3 regions of the Bradyrhizobium sp. G127 genome follow, and region 1 is predicted to be linked to each of the others. Evidence: predicted binding sites of a transcription regulator. Region 1 holds the regulator's gene; each other region holds the start of a gene.
What was found. Region 1 encodes PhoB, which activates phosphate uptake and scavenging genes when phosphate is short. Its sites were predicted from a motif close to TGTCATNNANCTGTCAT; they were not measured.
Positions count from the first base shown of each region.

Region 2: the regulator PhoB is predicted to act here: its motif matches at 1,219-1,235, upstream of LVY71_RS11435 (RNA degradosome polyphosphate kinase).
Region 3: the regulator PhoB is predicted to act here: its motif matches at 1,201-1,217, upstream of olsB (l-ornithine N(alpha)-acyltransferase).

Region 1 covers NZ_JAKFGN010000002.1:1,341,533-1,344,815, reverse strand. Annotated here, with positions in the region: gene pstB (phosphate ABC transporter ATP-binding protein PstB) at 1-764, shown strand, start outside; gene phoU (phosphate signaling complex protein PhoU) at 791-1,507, shown strand; gene phoB (phosphate regulon transcriptional regulator PhoB) at 1,537-2,238, shown strand; gene arsC (arsenate reductase (glutaredoxin)) at 2,785-3,189, opposite strand; gene arsB (ACR3 family arsenite efflux transporter) at 3,186-3,283, opposite strand, start outside.
Region 2 covers NZ_JAKFGN010000001.1:2,415,805-2,419,087, forward strand. Annotated here, with positions in the region: gene LVY71_RS11425 (SDR family oxidoreductase) at 1-112, opposite strand, end outside; gene LVY71_RS11430 (AraC family transcriptional regulator) at 242-1,129, shown strand; gene LVY71_RS11435 (RNA degradosome polyphosphate kinase) at 1,306-3,283, shown strand, end outside.
Region 3 covers NZ_JAKFGN010000001.1:130,112-133,394, forward strand. Annotated here, with positions in the region: gene LVY71_RS00650 (ATP-binding protein) at 1-1,174, shown strand, start outside; gene olsB (l-ornithine N(alpha)-acyltransferase) at 1,284-2,342, shown strand; gene coaA (type I pantothenate kinase) at 2,346-3,283, opposite strand, start outside.

The sequences.
Region 1 (3,283 bases):
ATCAGGACGCACGAGCCAAGGTGACCGCGCGCGACCTCAATTTTTACTACGGCGAAAACCATGCGCTGAAGAACATCAACCTGGTTCTCGGCGAGAACCGTGTGACCGCGTTCATCGGCCCGTCGGGCTGTGGCAAGTCGACCCTGCTGCGGATTTTCAACCGCATGTACGACCTCTACCCGGGGCAGCGCGCCGTAGGCCAGCTCATGTTGGACAACACCAACATCCTCGATCCGAAGCTGGATCTCAATCTGTTGCGGGCGCGTATTGGTATGGTGTTCCAGAAGCCGACGCCGTTCCCGATGACCATCTATGAAAACATCGCATTCGGCATTCGGCTTTATGAGAAGATCTCGAAGTCGGAAATGGACGGCCGCGTCGAGGCTGCGCTGAAGGGCGGCGCACTCTGGAACGAGGTCAAGGACAAGCTGAATGCCAGTGGCCTCAGCCTGTCGGGCGGCCAGCAGCAGCGCCTTTGCATCGCGCGCACGGTCGCCGTTCGGCCGGAAGTCATCCTGTTCGACGAGCCTTGCTCAGCGCTTGATCCGATCTCGACGGCCAAGGTCGAGGAATTGATCCAGGAGCTGAAGGAAGATTACACGATCGCCATCGTGACGCATAATATGCAGCAGGCGGCCCGTGTATCGGACAAGACCGCGTTCATGTACCTTGGCGAGCTAGTCGAGTTCGACGATACCAACAAAATATTCACGTCGCCGACCGATCGGCGCACGCAGGATTACATCACCGGCCGCTTCGGCTGACGCGCATTTTGCGGGAGAGACATATCATGGGTTCAGATCATACCGCCAAGGCGTTCGACGAAGACCTTCAGGAACTCAACCGGCTTGTCGCCGAAATGGGGGGCTTGGCCGAACGGCAGATCGTCGATTCTGTCGATGCGCTGATCCGGCGCGACGTGACGCTGGGCAATCGTGTCGTGACCTCCGATCTCGACATCGACAGGCTGCAGCACCTGATTGAAGAGCGCGCCGTGCTGACCATCGCGCGCAGGCAGCCGATGGCTGTGGACCTGCGCGAGATAGTCGGCGCCATGCGTGTCGCCATCGACCTTGAGCGGATCGGTGATCTCGCCAAGAATATCGCGAAGCGTGTCGCCGCGCTCGACAGCGATTTCCATCCGCTGAAGCTGATCCGTGGCCTGGAGCATATGACCGATCTCGTGCAGTCGCAGGTGAAGTCGGTGCTGGATGCCTATGCCGCTCACGATCTTCCTGCCGCGATGACGGTGTGGAAGGGTGATGAGGAAGTGGACGCGATCTGCACCTCGCTGTTCCGCGAATTGCTGACCTATATGATGGAAGACCCGCGCAATATCGGTTTCTGTATTCACCTGATGTTCTGTGCAAAGAACATCGAACGGATCGGCGACCACGCGACCAACATCGCCGAGACGGTTTTCTACATGATTGAAGGCCAGCAGATGCTCGATCAGCGCCCCAAGGGCGACATGACGACTTTTGCAACGGCCGCGTCAGGCAACTAACTGAAGGATAATGAATTGAAGGATCGGACATGAGCGCCCGTATTCTTGTGGTCGAGGACGAAGAAGCGTTGACGACGCTGCTTCGCTATAATCTGGATGCCGAAGGTTACGATGTCGAAACCGTCGCCCGCGGCGATGATGCCGACACCCGGCTCAAGGAACACATCCCCGACCTCATTGTGTTGGACTGGATGCTCCCGGGTCTGTCCGGAATTGAGCTTTGCCGCCGCTTGCGCGCACGGCAGGAGACCAAGCAAATTCCGATCATCATGCTGACCGCGCGCGGCGAGGAAAGCGAACGGGTGAGGGGGCTTGCCACCGGCGCGGACGACTACATCGTTAAGCCGTTCTCCGTGCCCGAGCTCTTGGCCCGCGTGAAAGGCCTTTTGCGGCGCGCCAGTCCCGAGCGTCTCGCCACGGTTCTTGCCTTCGGCGACATCGAGTTGGACCGGGACCGGCGACGTGTCGCCCGCTCGGGCCGCCCGATCGATCTTGGGCCTACGGAATATCGTCTGCTCGAGTTCTTCCTTGAGCATCCGGGTCGTGTGTTCAGCCGCGAACAGCTCCTGGACGGTGTATGGGGCCGCGACATCTATATCGATGAGCGAACGGTAGACGTGCACATCGGCCGGCTTAGGAAGCTCCTTAATCTCGGCCGTGAGACGGATCCAATCCGCACTGTTCGCGGCGCCGGCTACGCTCTCGATGACCGCTTCGCGAAGGCCGAATAACACCCCCTCTTTTCTAATATTGAAAGATTGGCAAACTTTGTAGAGAAGTTTCCCGATCTGTAGTGCCGCAGAGTTTTTGCGGGATCGTCACGAAGGGGCGGCCCCCTGCAACTATCATTGCGACAGTTCTGCTATTTGCCGTGTTCATGCAGTGCGGCGGAGAACCACTGTCAAGAAATGCCCTTAAGGAATTTACTCGGAGGCGGATTCACCGGTGGGTATGAATGCCGCAAACGATGAGAATATACCGCTACGGTGAGCTATAGCGGACCGGAAAGGGAATCGGTGCATTCGATGAATGTGGAGGTAGGAGACTACTAGATCCAAATGGCCAAAGAAATCCCGATACCGAAGTCGGGTGCCGGATAGTTTCAGAAGCGGTTGCTGGGTCGGACGTCGAAACGTTTAAGTAGCTTCGATAAGTCTTGAACGGAGCCACGCCGATAGTGATCAAGCGAATACTGCCCTGACGATCAATATGAGCGTGCTATGCTGCAGGATCAAACCGGCAAGGCATTTGGACGGATGTTAGATAAGTCAATAAACTTAGGCTGTATTGATAATCTCGCCATCTTCCTTGACGAACTTTCCGATATGCGGGTTCGGCAGAATATCGAGGATGGCTTCGGATGGACGGCAGAGCTTGACGCCTTTCGGTGTAACCACGATCGGCCGATTGATAAGGATAGGCTGTGTCAGCATTATATCGACCAGTTCGTCGTCAGTCCATTTCGCATCGTCGAGCCCAAGATCAGCATAGGGTGTGCCTCTCTGGCGAAGCAGTGCGCGCACAGACATTCCCATCGCTGCAATCAGCTCCAGCAATCTGGTTCGGGTTGGCGGAGTTTTTAGGTACTCAATGATCTCTGGCTCGACACCGCTCTGGCGGATCATGGCGAGCGCGTTGCGGGACGTCCCGCAGTCGGGGTTGTGATAGATCGTTATGCTCACGACCGTCCCTCTACCTTTGAGGCTGCTGCAGGTGACGACGAGCCGGCGTCATACCATTCGCGCGTTGCTTTCACGATTTTGACGACAGATAGCA
Region 2 (3,283 bases), on a different contig from region 1:
CGCTGCGGCTCTGATAGGTAAGAACGACATCGCCTCCATGGCGGGCGACATTGAGTGCGGTATTGCGGCCGAGGCCGCGGCTGGCACCGGTAATAAGGGTGATCTTGGTCATGTCCGTCTCCTGAGTTGACCACCCCGATATGCAGCCGGGAGGACAGGCGCGGTTGCCGGAATCTCGCCGTTACTTGCCTAATTCTCCAAATGACGTGCGCGTTCGGCGGGGACGGAGTAGGCTCGCCTCATGACCACGCTGCTTTCCGCCGTTCGCCGTTATTCCGAAGCGCATGCTGACGGTAGCGGTATCGCGCGAACCCCGATTTCGGGGCTGACAACCGTGCGCGCGATGACACCTTCGGAACTCGACTACGCGATCCCTCGACCGCTTGTCGCTCTTGTGGTGCAGGGATCCAAGCAAGTCACGATGGGAGCACATACCTTCACATTCGGCGCAGGCGATTCATTGCTGATCACCGCAGATGTGCCGACGGTCAGTCAGATTACGCGCGCGAGCGTTGCCGCGCCGTATTACTCTTTCGTGCTGGAACTCGATCCCGCAACGATCGCGGAGCTTGCGATGCAGGCGGGTGCAGTGGCTCCGGCAGCCGACGATGTGCCCGTGCGGGTCGAACCGACCGATGGCGAGGTCGCCGATGCCGCGTTGCGGTTGATGCGGCTGCTTGATCGACCGTCATCGATTCCGGTGCTGCAGGCTCAGCTTGTGCGAGAAATGCATTACTGGCTGCTCGCGGGGCGGCACGGATCGGCAATACGCCGCCTAGGCTGGCCGGATGGCCACCTTCAAAGGGTGGCCCGTGCGGTGGCGGTGCTGCGGACCGAGTTCGCACGACCGTTGCCAGTCGAACGGCTTGCCGCCGTGGCGGGAATGAGTCTGTCATCATTCCATCAGCATTTTCGCAGCGTCACCTCGCTCTCGCCGTTGCAGTTCCAAAAGCAGTTGCGTCTCATTGAGGCGCGCCGGCTGATGATGTCGGAAGGCATTTCTGCAAGCAGCGCTGCATTTACAGTAGGTTATGAGAGTGTGCCGCAATTTACGCGAGAGTATCGACGGACATTTGGCCTGCCGCCGGTCCGGGACACAGAAGCCGCAAGGAACAGGGCGTCGGCTTGAGGCAAGAGATTCCCGTCGCTCGTTCGGGATCTGTAAGGCTGCGGCCTGACAGCGCATAGGCTTGGTCCTTAACCGGTCCTGGCTCATCATGTCATTGAACCGTCATGACACTGGCACATTGTCTCCGTGCAAACCGTCCACATTACGGGTTGTTGACGCAAATAAGGTCTCGCTTCATGGATTCCGCGCAAGTCACTGCAAAAAAAGAAGAAAATATCGAGGCCGCAGGCGACCCGTCGATCCGTTCGAGCCCCGAGCGTTTTATCAACCGCGAACTGTCGTGGCTCCATTTCAATCGCCGGGTGCTGGAAGAGGCCGTCAATCCCAACCATCCGGCACTGGAGCGGGTCCGGTTCCTGTCTATTTCAGCCAATAACCTTGATGAGTTCTTCATGGTCCGCGTCGCGGGCCTGAAGGCCCAGGTCCGCGAAGGTATCACCGAGCGCAGTCCGGATGGCTCGACGCCGGCCGAACAACTCGTCCAGATCAACGAGACGGTCTCCAAACTTGCCAGCGACCAGCAGGCAATCTGGCGTGACCTGCGGCACATCCTGTCGGATGTCGGCATCGTGCTGGCCGACGGCAAGGATGTGACCAAGGCTGAGGCGGCGTGGATCGAAGACCATTTCCTTCACAACATTTTCCCGTTGCTGACGCCACTGGCGATCGATCCGGCGCATCCGTTTCCGTTCATTCCCAGCCTCGGCTTTACCATCGCGCTGCATCTGGCGCGCGAGTCCGACGGCAAGGCGATGAACGCGTTGATCCGCATGCCGGGCAAGATCGACCGCTTTATCCGTTTGCCTGCGGGCAAGGATGGCTCGGTGCGCCTTATCACGCTGGAACAAGCCACCGGCCTGTTTATCGGCAAACTGTTCCCCGGCTACACCGTCAAGGGACGGGGCGCATTCCGCATCATCCGCGACTCCGAACTGGAAATCGAGGAAGAGGCTGAGGATCTCGTTCGCCTGTTCGAGTCGGCATTGAAACGCCGCCGTCGTGGTTCGGTGATCCGTCTCGAAATCGAAGCCACCATGCCGGACGACCTCCGCGCCTTCGTGCAGCGCGCGCTGTCGACCCCGGATGATGACGTGCTGCTGGTCGACGGCGTGCTGGCCATGAACGAGCTGTCGCAACTGACGCGGCTCGATCGGCCCGATCTCGAATTCACGCCCTACGTGCCGCGCCATCCCGAGCGGGTCCGCGATCATGGCGGCGACATTTTCGCGGCGATCCGGCAGAAGGATCTTATCGTCCATCATCCGTATGAGTCGTTCGACGTCGTCGTGCAATTCCTGCAGCAGGCCGCTCGCGATCCCGATGTCGTCGCCATCAAGCAGACGCTGTATCGCACTTCGCGCGATTCACCGATCGTGCGCACGCTCGCCGAGGCGGCCGAGGCTGGCAAGTCGGTGACGGCGCTGGTCGAACTCAAGGCGCGCTTCGACGAAGAGGCGAATATCCGCTGGGCGCGCGATCTGGAACGCGCCGGCGTGCAGGTGGTCTACGGATTCCTCGAACTGAAGACCCACGCCAAGCTGTCGCTGGTGGTTCGCCGCGAAGGCGCGGGGCTGACGACCTACGTTCATGCCGGCACGGGCAACTACCATCCTGTGACCGCACGCATTTACACCGACCTGTCATATTTCACCTCGGATCCGGTGATCGCACGCGATGCTGCGCGCGTGTTCAACTACATCACGGGATATGCCGAGCCGCATGACATCGAGAAGATGGCTGTGTCGCCGCTGACGCTGCGCAAGCGGATGCTTGAGCATATCCACGGCGAAAGCAACTACGCGCGTCACGGCAAGCCGGCCGCGATCTGGCTGAAGATGAATTCGCTGGTCGATCCCGAAATCATCGACGCGCTCTATGATGCTTCGCAGGCTGGCGTCTCCATCGATCTGGTGATTCGCGGAATATGTTGCCTGCGCCCCGGGGTGCCGGGATTGTCGGAGAACATCCGGGTCAAGTCGATCATCGGCCGGTTCCTGGAACACGGACGAATTTACTGCTTCGGTATGGGCCACGGTTTGCCGAGTGCGAAGTCGGCTGTGTATATCTCCTCCGCCGATATGATGCCGCGCAATCTCGACCGCCGTGTCGAGGTCCTGTGTCCATTGCAGAATCCGACGGTGCATCAGCAGGTTC
Region 3 (3,283 bases), on a different contig from region 1:
GTTCACGCCCTCAGGCGGTGTTGCGCTGATCGTCGAGCCGGGAATCTGGTCCGGCGAGATCAGCTTCATCGTACGCGACACTGGCATCGGAATCGCACCGGAAGCGCAGCAGCGGATTTTCCGCGAGTTCGAGCAGGCGTCCGAGGGCACCGCGCGCAATTACGGCGGAACCGGATTGGGTCTCAGCATCAGCGATCGCATTGTGCGGCGCATGGGCGGACGCGTCACGCTGGAAAGTGTCGAGGGCGATGGTGCGACGTTCGCGTTTTCAATTCCGCTGCCCGCCACCGATGCCGGCAAAAGCCCCATCCCGCCCTTCATCGCGCCAGACCTCACCGATAGATCCGTCATGCTGGTGGGGCCGCAGAGCATCGAGGCGTCGCTGATCGCACGACGTCTGGAGCGCTGGGGCGCGCAGACCTGTACCGTGGCGGATGCATCCATCGCGCTTGCCTTGCTGCCAGAACGCGCGTGGCACGCCATTCTCGTCGACAGCATGGGCGGCGAAACGCAGATGCGCGACCTCGGCGAAGCAGCGCTGCGCCACGCGACGCACCGGATCGCGATGTTTACCCCCGCCATGCGCCGCGCGATCACGCCGGCGATGATGGCGCTGTTCACTGGTTATCTGGTGAAACCGTTGCGCGCCGCTTCGCTGGCCGAGCGTCTCGCACCCTCGGGTGCGGCGCTGGTGCCCGAGCTGCCCGGCGGTGAGGAGATGCAAATTGAAGCTGCGGACATGTCTGCGCCGTCCGTGACACCTTCGCGCGCGCTATCGATTCTGGTCGCGGAAGACAACGAGATCAACGCGCTGCTGATTCGCTCGTTGCTGGCGCGCATGGATCATCGTCCGGTCATCACCACCGACGGCGAACAGGCGCTCGAATCGTGGCTTGCCGCCGACGGCGCCGGAACGCCTTACGATGTGGTGCTGATGGATATCCAGATGCCAAAACTCGATGGCATTGCCGCAGCCAAACGAATTCGCGCGCATGAAGCGGTCCGCAGTTCGCCACGAACTACAATACTCGCGCTGACGGCAAACGCATTGGTGGACGATCGCTACGCCTGTTTCGAGGCGGGGATGGACGGCTTCCTCGTCAAGCCGCTCGACCGCGACAAGCTTACCGAAGCGCTGGCGACAATTACCGCGGCACGAACGATCGCCGCATAGTCGCGGTTCCGCGGCAGCTGCCGCGATGTCATAAATCCGTATCACGACCGTGATTATTGATGCCTCAGGTCGCGCCTGACGAATCAATCCGCGCGGCCGCGAGGACGTCATGGACGGCAACGAACAGGCTGGCATCAAGCCGGATGTCATTCTCAAATCTGTTCAGCGGCAATCGTCAGAGCGTGTAGGCGCCCGAAGTCCGCTCGAAGCATTTCGCAGCAATGCCTTGGTCCAGATGTTCCGGTCCGAGAATGCGAAATCGGCTGCCTCCGCAGCGGCGACATGGCTGATGCCAAACCTTCTGCATCCAAGCCTGCGGGGCGAAGCGATTCCGAACGTGCTGGAGGGATTGCAGCCGGCTTCCCCAACGCTCGGCAGGATCGGTTCGCTGGAAGTCCGCCTTGCGCGCACCAAGGGGGATGTGAAGCGCGCGCAGAAGCTGCGCTACAAGGTTTTCTACAAGGACGGCTCCGCCATTGCGGATGCTGCGACGATGCTCGCGCAGCGCGACAAGGATGCGTTCGACAAGATCTGCGATCATCTTCTGGTCATCGATCACGCCGCAAAACCCACCATGAGCGGCAAGCAGCCGGTCGTGGGGACCTATCGCCTGTTGCGCCAGGATGTGGCCGAGAAACATGGCGGCTTCTATACCGGCGACGAATTCGATATTTCCGGCCTGATGGCGCGGCAATCCAACCTGAAGTTTCTCGAACTCGGCCGCTCGTGCGTGCTACCGCCCTATCGCACCAAGCGCACCGTCGAGCTGTTGTGGCACGGCGTGTGGAGCTACGTGCGCCGGCACAATCTCGATGTCATGATCGGCTGCGCGAGCTTCGAGGGCACCGATCCGGATCGTCTCGCGCTGCCGCTGTCCTTCCTGCATCACTTCGCGTCAGCACCAGAAGGCTGGCGCGCCGGCGCGCATCCGTCGCGTCGGGTGGAGATGAACAGGATCGCGAAAGATAGCATCGACACCAAGGCGGCGCTGCGGATGCTGCCGCCGCTGATCAAGGGCTATCTGCGGGTCGGCGCCTTCGTCGGCGACGGCGCGGTGATCGACCATCAGTTCGGCACGACCGACGTCCTGATTGTGATGCCGGTGTCAGCGATTTCCGGACGTTATCTCGATCACTTCGGCGCGGATGCCACCCGCCACGCGGCGTAAATTCTATAGCCGCCGCAACGAAACTGTCTCGATGACGTGGTCGCTGCCCTTTTTCAGGATCAGCGTCGCCCGCGGTCGCGTCGGCAAGATATTCTCTTCGAGGTTGACGAGGTTGATGCCGGTCCAGAGCGACAGCGCCTTTTCGGTTGCCTCTTGGTCGGACAGCTTCGCATAGCGATTGAAATAGGATCGCGGATCGCGGAATGCCGTGTCGCGCAGCGTTAGGAAGCGCTCGACATACCACTCGCGCAGGATCGGTTCTTCGGCATCGATATAGACCGAGAAGTCGAAGAAATCGGACACATAGGGCACCGCCTTGCCGTCGCGCGGCAGCCGCCCTGTCTGCAGGACATTGACGCCTTCCACGATCAAAATGTCGGGCCGGTCGATCTCGACATACTCATTCGGAATGACGTCGTAGGTCAGATGCGAATAGATCGGCGCACGCACCGGACGACGCCCGGCCTTGATATCCGACAAGAACGCAAGCAGCGCCGGAAGGTCGTAGCTTTCCGGAAAGCCCTTCTTCTGCATCAGGCCTTCGCGTTCCAGAACCTCGTTCGGAAACAGAAAGCCGTCGGTGGTGACGAGATCAACCTTGGGCCGCGGCGACCAGCGCGCCAGCAGCGCCTGCAACACGCGCGCCGTGGTGGACTTTCCGACTGCCACCGATCCGGCGACGCCGATGATGTAAGGCATCTTGCGGTCCTCGATGCCGAGGAAATGCCGCTGCGCCACGAACAGCCGCTGCGCCGCCGCGACATAGAACGACAACAGGCGCGACAGCGGCAGATAGATTTCCTCGACTTCCTTGATGTCGAGACGGTCATGCATGGAATGCATCCGCGCGATTTCTTCGGCGGTCAGCGTCATCGGCATATCGTCGCGCAAGGCAGCCCACTGCGCGCGCGAAAAAATGCGATATGGATTGTACTGGACCT